2 regions of the Streptomyces sp. 11x1 genome follow, and region 1 is predicted to be linked to the other one. Evidence: riboswitches for the same ligand, from Rfam matches in the RefSeq annotation. Region 1 holds a riboswitch; the other holds the start of a gene.
What was found. A riboswitch is a leader RNA that binds a small molecule or an ion and turns the genes downstream of it on or off. The one in region 1 is predicted to bind glycine.

Region 1 (7,338 bases):
ACGGGATCCGTCGATCCCGCATCTGACTGGGGGAGTCTTCAACGTCTCCGCGATCACCCGCCAGATCTGGCGGGGAAAGTATGCACAACCGTGATGCGGCGCCGGGGATTCCGTTATCCGAACACGGGGTAGCGCCTCCCGGACGGGAGACAGTCGGGGCATATGGGGTGAATCGCCGGAATCCATGGCCATCCGCGGCCCTCTACGCGCGAAGAGTGCGTCAAGGAGAGGACCGCGTCTCACAGACCGGAGAGCGCATCCGCGTCACCACGGGTGCACGCCGGACCCCGACAAACCGCCCCGGCCTTCACCTGTGCAAACTTGTGGGCGCTTCGCGGGTGCGGTCGAGTTTCGAACGATTCCCCCGGCGGCCCCGCACGCCCGAGCCGTGAGGGCGGTCGGGGCGCCGGAGCGCGCAGCGAACACCAGAAGAGCACAGCTGTGGGAAGCGGTGCGTGAGCGAAGAGCACGCACTCTCGGCGGAGGCCGGGGGCGTCAGTACGAGGGCGGCCCCGGGTAGCCGTACCCTGCGGCCGGGGCCTGGGCGGGGGCCGGGGCGTGGGCCTCGCGGTCGTAGAAGGGGCGGGCGCCCGCGCGCAGCCACATGGCGACCGGGTCGTACTCGTCGGACATGGCGACGGTGGAGACGGGCAGCCCGTCCGGGACCGCGCCGACGGACTGCTGCATCATCGCCCGCACCGAGTCGACGGCCGGCGGCGAGGTGTCGTACACGTCGAGGCCGATGGCCAGGTACGGCGCGCCGAGCGCGGGCTGCACCCAGGCGCGGCGCAGCGAGCGCACGGCGGGCGTGCGGTGGGCGTTCTGTGTCAGCAGGGCGTAGAACTGCGGGATCTCGATGGCCGGTTCGGACAGTCTGAGGGGGCCGGCGGGCTGCCGCTCCAGGCCGGTCGCGATCCGGCGCAGGTCGAGCCAGGGAATGCCGACGCCGCCGCCCGGCGCGTGCGGGTTGAGCCAGAGGCCGTAGTGGTCGGGGTAGAGGGTGCGGGCCACGTCGAGGCCGTCGACCACCTCGTAACTGCGGTTCCAGCCACTGGCGGAGAGCTCCTGGGCGGAGGTCACACACGGGGCGTAGTTGAACCCGTCGACTTCCATGTTCCCGTACTGGGCGTCCGGGGAGCCCGCCTGGCCGTGCCAGAGCAGCATCCAGATCTGGCCGGAGGACGGGGTGGCGAGGGCACGCAGCAGCGCCTCGTAGGCGTCGTAACGCCCCGGCGTCACCTGGCGCAGCATGTGCTCGACGTTGCCGCTGCCGCTCACGTTGGCCGCCCTTCGGTGTTGGACCTTGGTTTTGGGAACAGCTTAGGTGGTGGACAGGTTGAGCCGGTCAGGGCTCGGGGGTTGCGGTGACCTGCGGACCGCGGGTCGTGCGGGGTTGATCGCGCCCACGCGGCGGAGCCGCATAGGGCACAGCCCCGCGCCCCTTCGGCGCGCTGGTCAGTAGCCCTGTTGGTAGAAGGGGCGTACCTTTTCGCGGAGCCAGTCGCCCACCGGGTCCTGGGCCACGTCCAGGAAGACCATGTTGACCGGCCAGGGGACGGGCGCCTTGGTGAGGACCCGGCCGAGGGCGGCGAGGGGGAGGGAGCGGTCCGCCTCCCAGGAGACCAGCTCGACGCCGATGAACATCACGGGGTCGGCGGTCTCGACGGTGGCGAGGCAGCGGCGGGCGGAGAGGACGACTCCGGTGCCGGCGAACTCGGCGGAGGCCGCGGCCAGGAAGTCCACCGGATCCTCCTGCCAGTCCGGTTCGAAGAGGCGGACCCGCGCACCGCTCGCCGTTCCGTCCAGCGGGGTCCGGCCGGCCCGGCACAGCTCGGCCACGGCGGGCGGCGGCAGCGGGATGCCCACGACTCCGTCGGGGTTGAGGGCGAGTCCGACCTGCGGGGGCAGACCCCGCGCGAACTCGACGGCCGGGGCGATCGTGTACGACATGTGGTTGCCGACGACCTGCCGGAACTGTTCCTCGGAGCTGAAGACCGGCACGTACGCCTGCCCGTCGAACTCCATGGTCGGCAGGTCGAGCTGACCGCTCTGCGGGCCGCCGCCCTCCGGCAGCGGCACCCACACGAAGCTGCGGGCCAGCACCTCCACGATCCGCGCCCCTGCCTGGGGCACCCCGAGCGAGGCGGACAGCACCTCCTCCAGCTCGTTGCCGGGCCATCCGCCGTGCCCATGGGGATACGCCTGTGCCGGAAAGTCCGCCGGGAAGTCCATCTGCTGCCTACCGCTTTGCTCCGTGATGCTGTTGTCCCTGCACCTTAATTGCTCCCGGGGCGGGGGCGCGCCCCTCAGGAGCGTGGGAAGTCGATCCGCTTCAGGACATCGGCGGCGGCCCGGTCGATGAGGACGGCCGCCCCGCACCCCTTGGGCAGTCTCCCCTTCTCCACCGCCCGAAGCAGCCGGGTCATCGCCCCCCGGTGCCGGGCGAACGCGTACCGGGAGACGCCCCGGCCCCGCTCCCGCTGCCCGTCCCGGGCCTCGCCGGGAGTGACGTCGAGCAACAGCAGGTGCAGCGTGCCGCCCCGGCGGCGGGCCTCGCGCGCGAGCCAGTTGCGCACCCACGCCTGTGCCCCGCAGTCGTGCACGACCACGCCCTCCCCCGAGCGGAGGGCGCGTCGCAGCCCGGCGTAGTGCGCGAGGCGCACGAAGGGGCGGTAGACGGCGTACGGCAGATGGCGGGCGAAGCGGTCGTCGAAGCGGTCGCGCGTGTCCTGGGAATCGATGCGAGTGCCGGGCACGGCCCGCCGCATCAGGGTCGACTTGCCGCTGCCGGGGAGCCCGGTGACGACCACCAGGTCGTCCGGCCCGAAGGACAGCTCGTGGGGACTGCGCCCGGACCGCCCCCGGAGGTCGCGGACGACCGCCCTCGGGAACGGGCCGCAGGCCGCACCGGCCGGTGCGATGGGCTGCTTGGGCATCGCGACACCCGAGGTCGTCGCGTACGCCCTGGTCCTGTTCACCGTGATCGTCCTCCCCGGGGTATGGAGGTCCCATCCCCACAGACCGTAAAGAAAAGGTAATGCCCGATCCCTCCTGATTCAGTCCTCGTATGGCCACAAGAGTGCTACGGACCGCTGTGCCCGGCTCCCCTCCGTCGTCCCCCACCTCTCGAAGCTCCCCCTGCCGCCCCGCGTCGATGCGTGCAATGATGTCCGCGCCAACTGCATACCGGCCGCTTGAATCCGCGCGGGAGAGCTCCCAGCAGTCCATCGCTGGGGCGCCGAAGGAGCAAGTACCTCCCTTGAATCTCTCAGGCCCAGATACCGCGCGGGCGAGGCACATCTGAAAAGCGGGCCGCACCTCTCCTTTACGGGGGGCCGGCTCCACCCACGGTGCAAGTCACGACCACCGGTACGTACGGTCGTGGTGAACCTCTCAGGTTCCGATGACAGATGGGGAGGACTTTCCCTCGCCTGTCGCCTGTCTTGCACTGGGAGCAGAATCCGATGAGCAGCAGCTCCACCACTGAACCGCGCCGTACCGCGCTCGACGCCCTGCACCGCTCGCTCGGCGCGACGATGACCGACTTCGCGGGCTGGGACATGCCCCTGCGCTACGGCTCCGAGCGGGACGAGCACCTCGCCGTCCGCACGAAGGCCGGCCTCTTCGACCTCTCCCACATGGGCGAGATCACGGTGACCGGACCGCAGGCCGCAACTCTCCTGAACCACGCCCTCGTGGGCAACATCGGCAGCGTCGGCGTCGGCCGTGCCCGCTACACCATGATCTGCCGCGAGGACGGCGGCATCCTCGACGACCTGATCGTCTACCGGCTGGGCGAGACCGAGTACCTGGTCGTCGCGAACGCCTCCAACGCCCAGGTGGTGCTGGACGCGCTCGTGGAGCGTTCCGCCGGCTTCGACGCCGAGGTGCGCGACGACCGGGACGCCTATGCGCTGCTGGCCGTGCAGGGCCCCGAGTCGCCCGGGATCCTGGCCTCCCTCACCGACGCCGACCTCGACGGCCTGAAGTACTACGCGGGGCTGCCCGGCACGGTCGCCGGGGTGCCCGCGCTGATCGCCCGCACCGGCTACACCGGCGAGGACGGCTTCGAGCTGTTCGTGAAGCCGGAGCACGCGGTCGAGCTGTGGCAGGCGCTGACGAAGGCGGGCGAGGGCGTCGGCCTGGTGCCGTGCGGGCTGTCCTGCCGGGACACGCTCCGGCTGGAGGCGGGCATGCCGCTGTACGGGCATGAGCTGTCGACCGCGCTGACGCCCTTCGACGCCGGGCTCGGGCGGGTCGTGAAGTTCGAGAAGGAGGGCGACTTCGTGGGCCGCGCGGCCCTGCGCGAGGCCGCCGAGCACGCCAACCACGAGCCGCCGCGCGTCCTCGTCGGGCTGGTCGCCGAGGGCCGCCGGGTGCCGCGCGCCGGCTACCCGGTCGTCGCCGACGGCCAGGTGATCGGCGAGGTCACCTCGGGCGCCCCCTCCCCCACGCTGGGCAAGCCGATCGCGATGGCGTACGTCGACGCCGCGCACTCCGCGCCGGGTACGGCCGGTGTGGGCGTGGACATCCGGGGCAGCCACGAGCCGTACGAGGTCGTGGCGCTGCCCTTCTACAAGCGCCAGAAGTAGACACTGGGCGCGCGGCGGCCCGGCCCGAGCGTGACACTGGGCACATTCGCGCTGCTCAACAGCGGTTTCAGCAGTCCCCCCTTCATCACCACTCCCTCGCGTACAGGAGAATTCAGGCCATGAGCAACCCCCAGCAGCTGCGCTACAGCAAGGAGCACGAGTGGCTGTCGGTCGCCGAGGACGGCGTCTCGACGGTCGGCATCACGGAGTTCGCGGCGAACGCGCTCGGCGATGTCGTCTACGCCCAGCTCCCCGAGGTGGGCTCCACGGTGACCGCGGGCGAGACCTGTGGCGAACTGGAGTCCACGAAGTCGGTCAGCGACCTGTACTCGCCGGTCTCCGGTGAGATCACCGAGATCAACGAGGACGTCGTGAGCGACCCGTCGCTGGTGAACACCGCCCCCTTCGAGGGCGGGTGGCTGTTCAAGGTGCGCGTCGCGGAGGAGCCGGACGACCTGCTCTCCGCCGACGAGTACGTCGCCCACACCGCCGGCTGAGAAGACGAGGTCGTACGCATGTCGCTTCTGAACACGCCCCTGCACGAGTTGGACCCGGACGTCGCGGCCGCCGTCGACGCCGAGCTGCACCGTCAGCAGTCCACCCTGGAGATGATCGCCTCGGAGAACTTCGCTCCGGTGGCGGTCATGGAGGCGCAGGGGTCGGTCCTGACCAACAAGTACGCCGAGGGCTACCCGGGCCGCCGCTACTACGGCGGCTGTGAGCATGTCGACGTCGCCGAGCAGATCGCCATCGACCGGGTGAAGGAGCTGTTCGGCGCCGAGTACGCCAACGTGCAGCCGCACTCGGGCGCCTCCGCCAACCAGGCCGCGCTGTTCGCCCTCGCCCAGCCCGGCGACACCATCCTCGGGCTGGACCTGGCGCACGGCGGCCACCTCACCCACGGCATGCGGCTGAACTTCTCGGGCAAGCAGTTCGAGGTCGTCGCCTACCACGTGGACACCGCGACCGGCCTGGTCGACATGGCGGAGCTGGAGCGCCTGGCCAAGGAGCACCGGCCCAAGGTGATCATCGCGGGCTGGTCGGCGTACCCGCGTCAGCTGGACTTCGCGGAGTTCCGCCGGATCGCCGACGGGGTCGGCGCCCGTCTGTGGGTGGACATGGCGCACTTCGCGGGTCTGGTCGCGGCCGGGCTGCACCCCAACCCGGTGCCCTACGCCGACGTGGTCACCTCCACGACCCACAAGACGCTCGGCGGGCCGCGCGGCGGCATCATCCTGGCGAAGAAGGAGTTCGCGAAGAAGCTGAACTCCTCGGTGTTCCCCGGTTTCCAGGGCGGCCCGCTGGAGCACGTCATCGCGGCGAAGGCGGTGTCCTTCAAGGTCGCCGCGTCGGAGGAGTTCAAGGAGCGCCAGCGGCGCACGGTCGAGGGCGCGCGGATCCTGGCGGAGCGGCTGACGGCCCCGGACGCCCGTGAGGCCGGTGTCGACGTGCTCTCCGGCGGCACCGACGTGCATCTGATCCTGGTCGACCTGCGCCATTCCGAGCTGGACGGGCAGCAGGCCGAGGACCGCCTCCACGAGGTCGGCATCACCGTCAACCGCAACGCGGTCCCCAACGACCCGCGTCCGCCGATGGTCACCTCCGGCCTGCGCATCGGCACGCCCGCGCTGGCCACCCGCGGCTTCACCGCCGAGGACTTCACCGAGGTCGCCGACGTCATCGCCGAGGCGCTCAAGCCGGCCTACGACGCCGAGGCGCTCAAGACCCGGGTCAAGGCACTCGCCGACAAGCACCCGCTCTACCCGGGGCTGGGGAAGTAACCCGGGCTTCACCGGCCCGTAGTCCCGCTTTTCCGGGGCACCGCGCACACTGGGAAGTGAGCGCGGTGCCCCACCCCCTGCACAACCCTCCCCCGTTCTGAGGAGTCACCGTGGCCATCTCGGTCTTCGACCTGTTCTCGATCGGCATCGGCCCGTCCAGCTCCCACACGGTCGGCCCGATGCGGGCCGCCCGGATGTTCGCCCGCCGGCTGCGCAACGAGGAACTGCTCGCGGGCGTCGCCTCCGTACGCGTCGAGCTGTACGGCTCGTTGGGCGCGACCGGTCACGGCCACGGCACCCCCAAGGCCGTGCTGCTGGGTCTGGAGGGCGCCTCACCGCGCACGGTGGACGTCGAGTCGGCCGACGACCGCGTGGAGGCGATCAAGGCATCGGGTCGCATCCGTCTCCTCGGCGACCACGAGATCCCGTTCGCCTTCGACGAGGACCTCGTCCTGCACCGGCGCGAGACGCTGCCCTACCACGCCAACGGCATGACGATCTGGGCCCACGGCGCCGACGGCGCCGAACTCCTGTCCAAGACCTACTACTCGGTGGGCGGCGGTTTCGTCGTCGACGAGGAGGCCGTCGGGGCGGACCGGATCAAGCTCGACGACACGGTCCTGAAGTACCCCTTCCGCACGGGCGACGAACTGCTGCGCCTGACCGGGGAGACGGGCCTGTCCATCTCCGCGCTGATGCTGGAGAACGAACGGGCCTGGCGCACGGAGGAGGAGATCCGCTCCGGGCTTTTGGACATCTGGGGGGTGATGCAGGCCTGTGTCTCCCGGGGCATGACCCGTGAGGGGATCCTTCCGGGCGGTCTGAAGGTCCGCCGCCGTGCGGCCGTCTCCGCCCGCCAACTGCGCGCCGAGGGCGACCCGTCGGCCCGCGCCATGGAGTGGATCACGCTCTACGCGATGGCCGTGAACGAGGAGAACGCCGCCGGGGGCCGGGTCGTGACGGCT
Region 2 (7,338 bases), 6.0 Mb from region 1:
CGGACGCAGGCTGGGGGACAGCGGCCCGTACCAGCTTCACAGCAGCGCGGCCGGTCACATCCCGCAGCGGCCCGCGGTCGTGCAGGACAGCGCGGAGGCGGCGTCCGAGCCGCATGAGAACGTCGGCTACCGCGGTCCCACCGCGTGCGCGGCGGCCGGCATCACCTACCGGCAGCTCGACTACTGGGCCCGCACGGGTCTCGTGGAGCCGAGTGTGCGTTCAGCGCAGGGCTCCGGGACGCAGCGCCTCTACAGCTTCCGGGACGTCGTCGTCCTCAAGATCGTGAAACGGTTCCTCGACACGGGGGTGTCGCTGCAGAACATCCGCAGCGCCGTCCAGCACCTGAGGGAGCGGGGCTTCAGTGATCTGGAGCGGATGACGCTGATGAGCGACGGGGCGACGGTCTACGAGTGCACCTCGCCCGACGAGGTCCACGCCCTGCTCCAGGGCGGCCAGGGGGTCTTCGGGATTGCCGTGGGGGTCGTTTGGCGTGATGTGGAAAGCGCTCTCTCCCAGCTGCACGGAGAACGGGTCGACACCGGGGAGACATTCGTGGGACACAACCCGTCGGACGAGTTGGCGCGGCGACGCAACCGGGCGGTCTGAGAGGCCGGCGCGGGGCCGGGAGGTGTGAGCAGCGATGCCGTCGTCGACGCGGGACATGGGGCATTGTCAGTGGCGTAGGGCAGCATCGGACATGTGAGAACCGCGCCCACCATCCTGCATCTCGACATGGATGCCTTCTATGCCTCGGCGGAGCAGGCGTCCAAGCCGAGTCTGCGCGGGAAAGCCGTTGTGGTGGGCGGGTTGGGGCCCCGGGGAGTGGTCGCGACCGCCTCGTACGAGGCGCGGGTCTTCGGGGTGCACTCGGCGATGCCGATGGCGCAGGCGCGTCGGCTCGCTCCCAACGCCGCGTATCTCACGCCGCGCTTCACGTTCTACCGGGCGATCAGCGATCAGGTCATGGGGCTCTTGCGGGATCTGTCTCCACTGGTGGAGCCGTTGAGCCTGGACGAGGCGTTCGTGGACCTGGAGGCCGGAGGAGCGGCCTGGGACGAGGAGTCCGCGCGGCTGGTGGGGGTGCGGTTGCGGGCGGACATACGGGCGGTGACCGCGCTCACCGGCTCCGTGGGGCTCGCGGCCTCCAAGATGATCGCGAAGATCGCTTCCGAGCAGGCCAAGCCGGACGGGCTGGTGCTGATCGAGCCCGGGACCGAGCGGGCGTTGTTGGGGCCGATGTCCGTACGGATCCTGCCGGGCGTGGGGCCGGCGACCGGGGACCATCTGCGGCGGGCAGGGATCGCCACGGTCGAGGAGATCGTGGAGGCCGGGGAGGACGAGATCGTCCGGCTGCTGGGCAAGGCGCACGGGCACGGGCTGTACGCGATGGCGCTGGCGCGGGACGACCGCGCGGTCGTGGCCGAGCGGGACACCAAGTCGGTGTCGGTGGAGGACACGTACGACGTCGACATCCATGACCGGGTGCGGGTGCGGATGGAGGTGCAGCGGCTCGCGGACCGGTGTGTGCGGAGGCTGCGGGGGGCCGGGCTGTCGGGGCGGACGATCGTGCTGAAGGTGCGGCGGTACGACTTCTCGACGCTGACCCGGTCCGAGACGTTGCGGGGGCCCACGGACGACCCCACGGTGGTGCGGGAGGCGGCGGGGCGGCTGCTGGAGGCCGTGGACACGACAGGTGGTGTGCGGCTGCTGGGGGTGGGCGTCAGCGGTCTCGCCGACTACACGCAGGAGGACCTGTTCGCGCAGGCGGCCGGTGAGGTGGGTCCTGTCCAGGACGATGCCGGGGCCGCCGGGGTCGCTGTGGATGCGCCCGCTGTCGAGGAGCGTGCGGGTGGGGAGCGGCAGTGGAGAGCCGGGCACGACGTGCGCCATGCCGAGTACGGGCACGGGTGGGTGCAGGGAAGTGGACTGGGGCGGGTGACCGTGCGGTTCGAGACGCCGGACGACGTGGAGCCCGGGCGTGTGCGGACGTTCCGGACCGACGATCCGGAGCTGGAACCGGCTGAGCCGTTGCCGTTGGTGCAGGGTGGGGTGCGGGGCTGAGCAAGGCTGGGCGCCGCCGGGCCGTGCCGCCGGGGCTGAGCGCCGTCGCGGCGGGGATCAGGGGCAGGCCGGGAATGAAAGGGCGGTGGCTCGCGAGAGGGCCGGGGGTGGCGGCCCCGGGAGGGCCCGTGCCGGGTCAGGCGGGTGGCCGGCTCGGGGGAGGGCCGGACGGGTCGCCGACTCGCGGGAGGGTCGGGCGGATGGTCGGCTCGGGGGGAGGGCCGGTTCGGGGAGGGGCGGGGTCAGGTGTCGTCCTTGCCTGCTGTGTTGCCGAAGTCGTGGTCCAGGGGTGGGGGTGGGGCCGTGTCCAGGCCGTAGTGGTGGTAGAGCTGGAGTTCCTGTTCCGGGGAGAGGTGGCGGCCCACGCCGAAGTCGGGGGCGTCCTTGATGAGGGAGCGTTCGAAGGGAACGCGGAGGGTGCCCTCGACCAGTTCGCTGGGCTCCAGGGGGACGAAAGCGTCGCGGCCGAAGAAGCCCATGCGTATCGCGGCCCACTCGGGGATGCCCGTGGCGTCGTCGAGGTAGACCTCGTCCACGGTGCCGATCTTGCTGCCTCTGCGGTCGAACGCCTTGCGGCCGATCAGGTTGCGCGGATCGATGTCGGTCTGCACGGGCCCTCCATATGGTCGCAAAACAGTCACACATCGTGTCTCATGACTACGAAAAGGCACATCGGGGGCGGCGGCCACTCGAAGGTGAGTGCGTTGACCGCGCTGATACGCTGGCAGCGGCTGTTGACCCCGTGCGGGAGAGTCCTCCGGACACCATCCGGAGGCGCCGAAGGAGCAAATCCTCCCCGGAATCTCTCAGGCCCACGTACCGCACGGACGAGGTCACTCTGGAAAGCAGAGCGGGTGTCACGGCTCCCGCTCTCACCGACGGTGAAAACCGGCCCGAACCAGGACCGGTGAAACTCTCAGGTTGAGATGACAGAGGGGGAGGCCGTCCGGGCACCCGTGCCGTGGTGCCCCTCGAAGGTCGTGTCAGACCAGGAGGCCTCCGTAATGACCGCCCATCGCATTCCGCTCTCCGAGCTCGAACAGGGAATCCCCTTCGAGCGGCGCCACATCGGCCCGGACGTCGAGGCCCGGGCCAAGATGCTCGCGCACGTCGGGTACGGCTCGCTCGACGAGCTGACGGCCGCCGCGGTGCCCGATGTGATCAAGAACGCCGAGGTGCTCGATCTGCCGGGTGCCCGCACCGAGGCCGAGGTACTGGCGGAGCTGCGTTCGCTGGCGGACCGCAACCAGGTGCTCGGGTCGATGATCGGGCTCGGGTACTACGGGACCTTCACGCCGCCCGTCATCCTGCGCAACGTCATGGAGAACCCGGCCTGGTACACCGCCTACACGCCGTATCAGCCCGAGATCTCCCAGGGGCGCCTGGAGGCACTGCTCAATTTCCAGACGGTCGTCGCCGAACTGACCGGGCTGCCCACCTCCGGGGCCTCCCTGCTCGACGAGGGCACCGCCGCCGCCGAGGCGATGGCGCTGTCCCGGCGCATGGGGAAGAACAAGAAGGGGCTCTTCCTCGTCGACGCGGACGCGCTGCCGCAGACGATCGCCGTGATCCAGACCCGTGCCGAACCGACCGGGGTCGAGGTCGTCGTTGCGGACCTGAGCGAGGGGATCCCGGCCGACATCGCCGAGCGGGAGATCAACGGGGTGCTGCTTCAGTACCCCGGCGCCTCCGGTGCCGTACGCGATCTGAAGCCGGTCGTCGAGCAGGCGCACCGGCTCGGCGCGCTGGTCACCGTCGCCGCCGACCTGCTCGCCCTCACGCTGCTGGCGTCGCCCGGTGAGCTGGGTGCCGACATCGCGGTGGGCACGACACAGCGGTTCGGTGTGCCGATGGGCTTCGGCGGTCCGCACGCGGGCTACATGGCCGTACAGGAGAAGTTCGCGCGCAGCCTGCCCGGGCGGCTCGTGGGCGTCTCCGTGGACGAGGACGGACACAAGGCGTACCGGCTCGCCCTGCAGACGCGGGAGCAGCACATCCGTCGGGAGAAGGCGACCAGCAACATCTGTACGGCTCAGGTGCTGCTCGCCGTGATGGCCGGGATGTACGCCGTCTACCACGGGCCGGAGGGGCTGCGGACCATCGCCCGGCGTACGCACCGGTACGCCACCGTGCTCGCCGCGGGGCTCGCCGCCGGTGGCATCGAGGTCGTGCACGGCGCGTACTTCGACACGCTCACCGTGCGGGTGCCCGGGCGGGCCGGTGAGGTCGTGGCGGCCGCGCGGGAACATGGCGTGAACCTGCACCCGGTGGACGCCGACCTGGTGTCGATCTCCTGCGACGAGACCACCACCCGGGCGCAGCTCGGCGCCGTGTGGACCGCGTTCGGGGTGGAGGGGGATGTCGAGGCCCTGGACGCCGCCGCCGACGACACGCTGCCCGAGGCGTTGCTGCGGTCGGACGACTACCTCACGCACCCGGTGTTCCACGAGTACCGCTCCGAGACCGCGATGCTGCGCTATCTGCGCCGGCTCGCCGACCGGGACTACGCGCTGGACCGGGGCATGATCCCGCTGGGCTCCTGCACGATGAAGCTCAACGCGACCACCGAGATGGAGCCGGTGACCTGGCCGGAGTTCGGGCAGCTGCACCCGTTCGCGCCCGCCGGGCAGGCGCAGGGGTACCTCACGCTCATCCGTGAGCTGGAGGAGCGCCTGGCGGAGGCCACCGGGTACGACAAGGTGTCGCTGCAGCCGAACGCCGGCTCGCAGGGCGAGCTGGCCGGGCTGCTGGCTGTGCGCGGCTACCACCGGGCCAACGGCGACGCGCAGCGGACCGTGTGCCTCATCCCGTCCTCCGCGCACGGCACCAACGCGGCGAGCGCCGTCATGGCCGGGATGAAGGTCGTCGTCGTGAAGACCGCCGAGGACGGCGAGATCGACGTCGAGGACCTGCGGGCGAAGATCGAGCAGTACCGTGACGAGCTGTCCGTGCTGATGATCACGTACCCGTCCACGCACGGTGTGTTCGAGGAGCACGTGGCCGACATCTGCGCGCAGGTGCACGACGCCGGTGGGCAGGTCTACGTCGACGGGGCCAACCTCAACGCGCTGGTGGGGCTCGCCAAGCCGGGACACTTCGGCGGCGACGTCTCGCACCTGAACCTGCACAAGACGTTCTGCATCCCGCACGGCGGCGGCGGTCCGGGCGTCGGGCCGGTGGCGGTGCGCGAGCACCTGGCGCCGTTCCTGCCCAACCACCCGTTGCAGCCCGCGGCCGGTCCGGAGACGGGCGTGGGCCCGATCTCGGCGGCGCCGTGGGGCTCGGCGGGCATCCTGCCCATCTCGTGGGCGTACGTCCGGCTCATGGGCGGCGAGGGGCTCAAGCGGGCCACTCAGGTGGCGGTGCTCAGCGCCAACTACATCGCCAAGCGGCTGGAGCCGCACTACCCGGTGCTCTACACCGGTCCCGGCGGGCTCGTGGCGCACGAGTGCATCGTCGACCTGCGGCCGCTGGCCAAGGCGACCGGGGTGAGCGTCGACGACATCGCCAAGCGGCTGATCGACTACGGCTTCCATGCGCCGACGATGTCGTTCCCGGTGGCCGGGACGCTGATGATCGAGCCGACCGAGTCGGAGGACCTCGGTGAGCTGGACCGGTTCTGCGACGCGATGATCGCCATCCGTGCGGAGATCGAGAAGGTCGCCTCGGGCGAGTGGCCGGCGGACGACAACCCGCTGCGCAACGCGCCGCACACGGCGGCCGCGCTCGGCGGGGAGTGGGAGCACGCCTACACCCGTGCGGAGGCGGTCTTCCCGGCCGGGGTCTCGCCCGCCGACAAGTACTGGCCGCCGGTGCGCCGGATCGACCAGGCCTTCGGCGACCGGAACCTCGTCTGCTCCTGCCCGCCGTTGGACGCTTACGCGGAGTAGTCGTCCGGGGGTACGCGTCGGGGCCGGTTCGGAGAGTGCGTTCTCCGGCCGGCCCCTCGTCTGTCCGGGCGGACGTCCCGTGCGGGGACGTTCACCCTGCGCGCACGTCTGTGCGGCTCAGGCGGCTGTCACCACGGTGCCCATCGGGCGGTGCGGTGCGATGATCTGGCCGTCCGGCAGGAGCTCACCGGTGTCCTCGAAGAGCAGAACGCCGTTGCAGAGCAGGCTCCATCCCTGCTCCGGGTGGTGCGCCACGAGTCGGGCGCCCTCCCGGTCGGCGGACTCGGCTGTCGGGCACAGTGGCTGGTGCTGGCACATGGTTGTTGGGATCTTTCGGCTTGTCGTGTGGTCTGAGTCGGCTGGTTTGTCCGACCCGCGGCTTGAAGCCTCGTTCATGGCCGCCCCCCGTTGTGATAAATCGGTCCGGTCCCAGTGTTGCCCCACGGGCGTCAATCCGCAGGCATTTCGCAGCACGGCTTCTTCACAGGTTGATGACGCATCCCTTGCGCGGACGGTTCATCCCCGCCCCCCTGTCCCTTCGGGTGGTTCGCCATGGTCGGATGGGGCTAGTCCGGTGGCGGGATAGCGACCGAATAGCTCGTACGAGCGTATTGCCGCCCGAAAGAGCGCGCATTCTCGGTGGGGGAGCAGAGGGAAAACGAGCGCCCCGCCACCGGGAAATCGGCAGCGGGGCGCGAGCGATGCGAAGAGGCGAGCCGGCCTTGGTTCAGGCGGGTGACCCCAGTAGGGGGGCGGGCGTGAGTCGGGTGGTCAGTACCGGGAGGAGATCGGCGACCCGGTGTGGGCGGTGGGCGGCGATACCGGGCGGTGCCGGCGCCAGCGGGACCAGCAGGTCGTCCGGGGCCGGATGGCCGGAGGCGCCGTCGGCGGTGGGGCCGGCGTGCAGCCAGAGCGTGATCATGTACAGCTCGGGCACGGACAACAGGCGTGGCTGGTAGGGCAGCTGCATGACCTCGGCCTGGCGCAGGGCGCGCTCGGTGGAGGTGATGTACGGGCCCTCGAAGAAGTGCGAGAACACCCAGCCGTCCGGGGTCAGCCGGGTCTCTGCGGCGGCTACGGCGCGGTCGCCGCAGCGGATCAGGAACCGCCATCCGGTGAGCCGGGCGGTGCCCGTGCCCGCCGGGGTGATCCGGTCGAGGACGTGGACGGGCAGCGGAAGTTCGGGGGTGGCGGGGCCCGAGGCGTTCTTCAGCGACGGGGTTCGCGTCTCGTGGACGGCGGTGGGAGATCCGAGTGCCATGAGGACGGTGCGCAGGGCGGGCGCGGGAGCCGGGGGGACATGCAGCGGCATGGTGGGTCGCCTCTCCATTCGACAGGCACGGTGGCGCGAGGGCGGGGGCGGACGGCGCTGTCAGCTCGCGGGGA

Region 2: it holds a riboswitch for glycine, as region 1 does, so the genes downstream of both, gcvP (aminomethyl-transferring glycine dehydrogenase) here and gcvT (glycine cleavage system aminomethyltransferase GcvT) in region 1, are expected to answer to the same signal.

What each region holds. Positions count from the first base shown of each region.
Region 1 is NZ_CP122458.1:3,111,065-3,118,402, forward strand. It holds gene P8T65_RS13475 (enhanced serine sensitivity protein SseB C-terminal domain-containing protein) at 496-1,251, opposite strand; gene P8T65_RS13480 (enhanced serine sensitivity protein SseB) at 1,456-2,232, opposite strand; gene P8T65_RS13485 (AAA family ATPase) at 2,307-2,984, opposite strand; glycine riboswitch at 3,196-3,294, shown strand; gene gcvT (glycine cleavage system aminomethyltransferase GcvT) at 3,465-4,592, shown strand; gene gcvH (glycine cleavage system protein GcvH) at 4,712-5,089, shown strand; gene glyA (serine hydroxymethyltransferase) at 5,108-6,373, shown strand; gene P8T65_RS13505 (L-serine ammonia-lyase) at 6,484-7,338, shown strand, end outside.
Region 2 is NZ_CP122458.1:9,069,984-9,077,321, forward strand. It holds gene P8T65_RS39885 (MerR family transcriptional regulator) at 80-607, shown strand; gene P8T65_RS39890 (DNA polymerase IV) at 701-2,062, shown strand; gene P8T65_RS39895 (PRC-barrel domain-containing protein) at 2,305-2,673, opposite strand; glycine riboswitch at 2,798-2,894, shown strand; gene gcvP (aminomethyl-transferring glycine dehydrogenase) at 3,067-5,952, shown strand; gene P8T65_RS39905 (DUF5999 family protein) at 6,070-6,270, opposite strand; gene P8T65_RS39910 (hypothetical protein) at 6,680-7,264, opposite strand.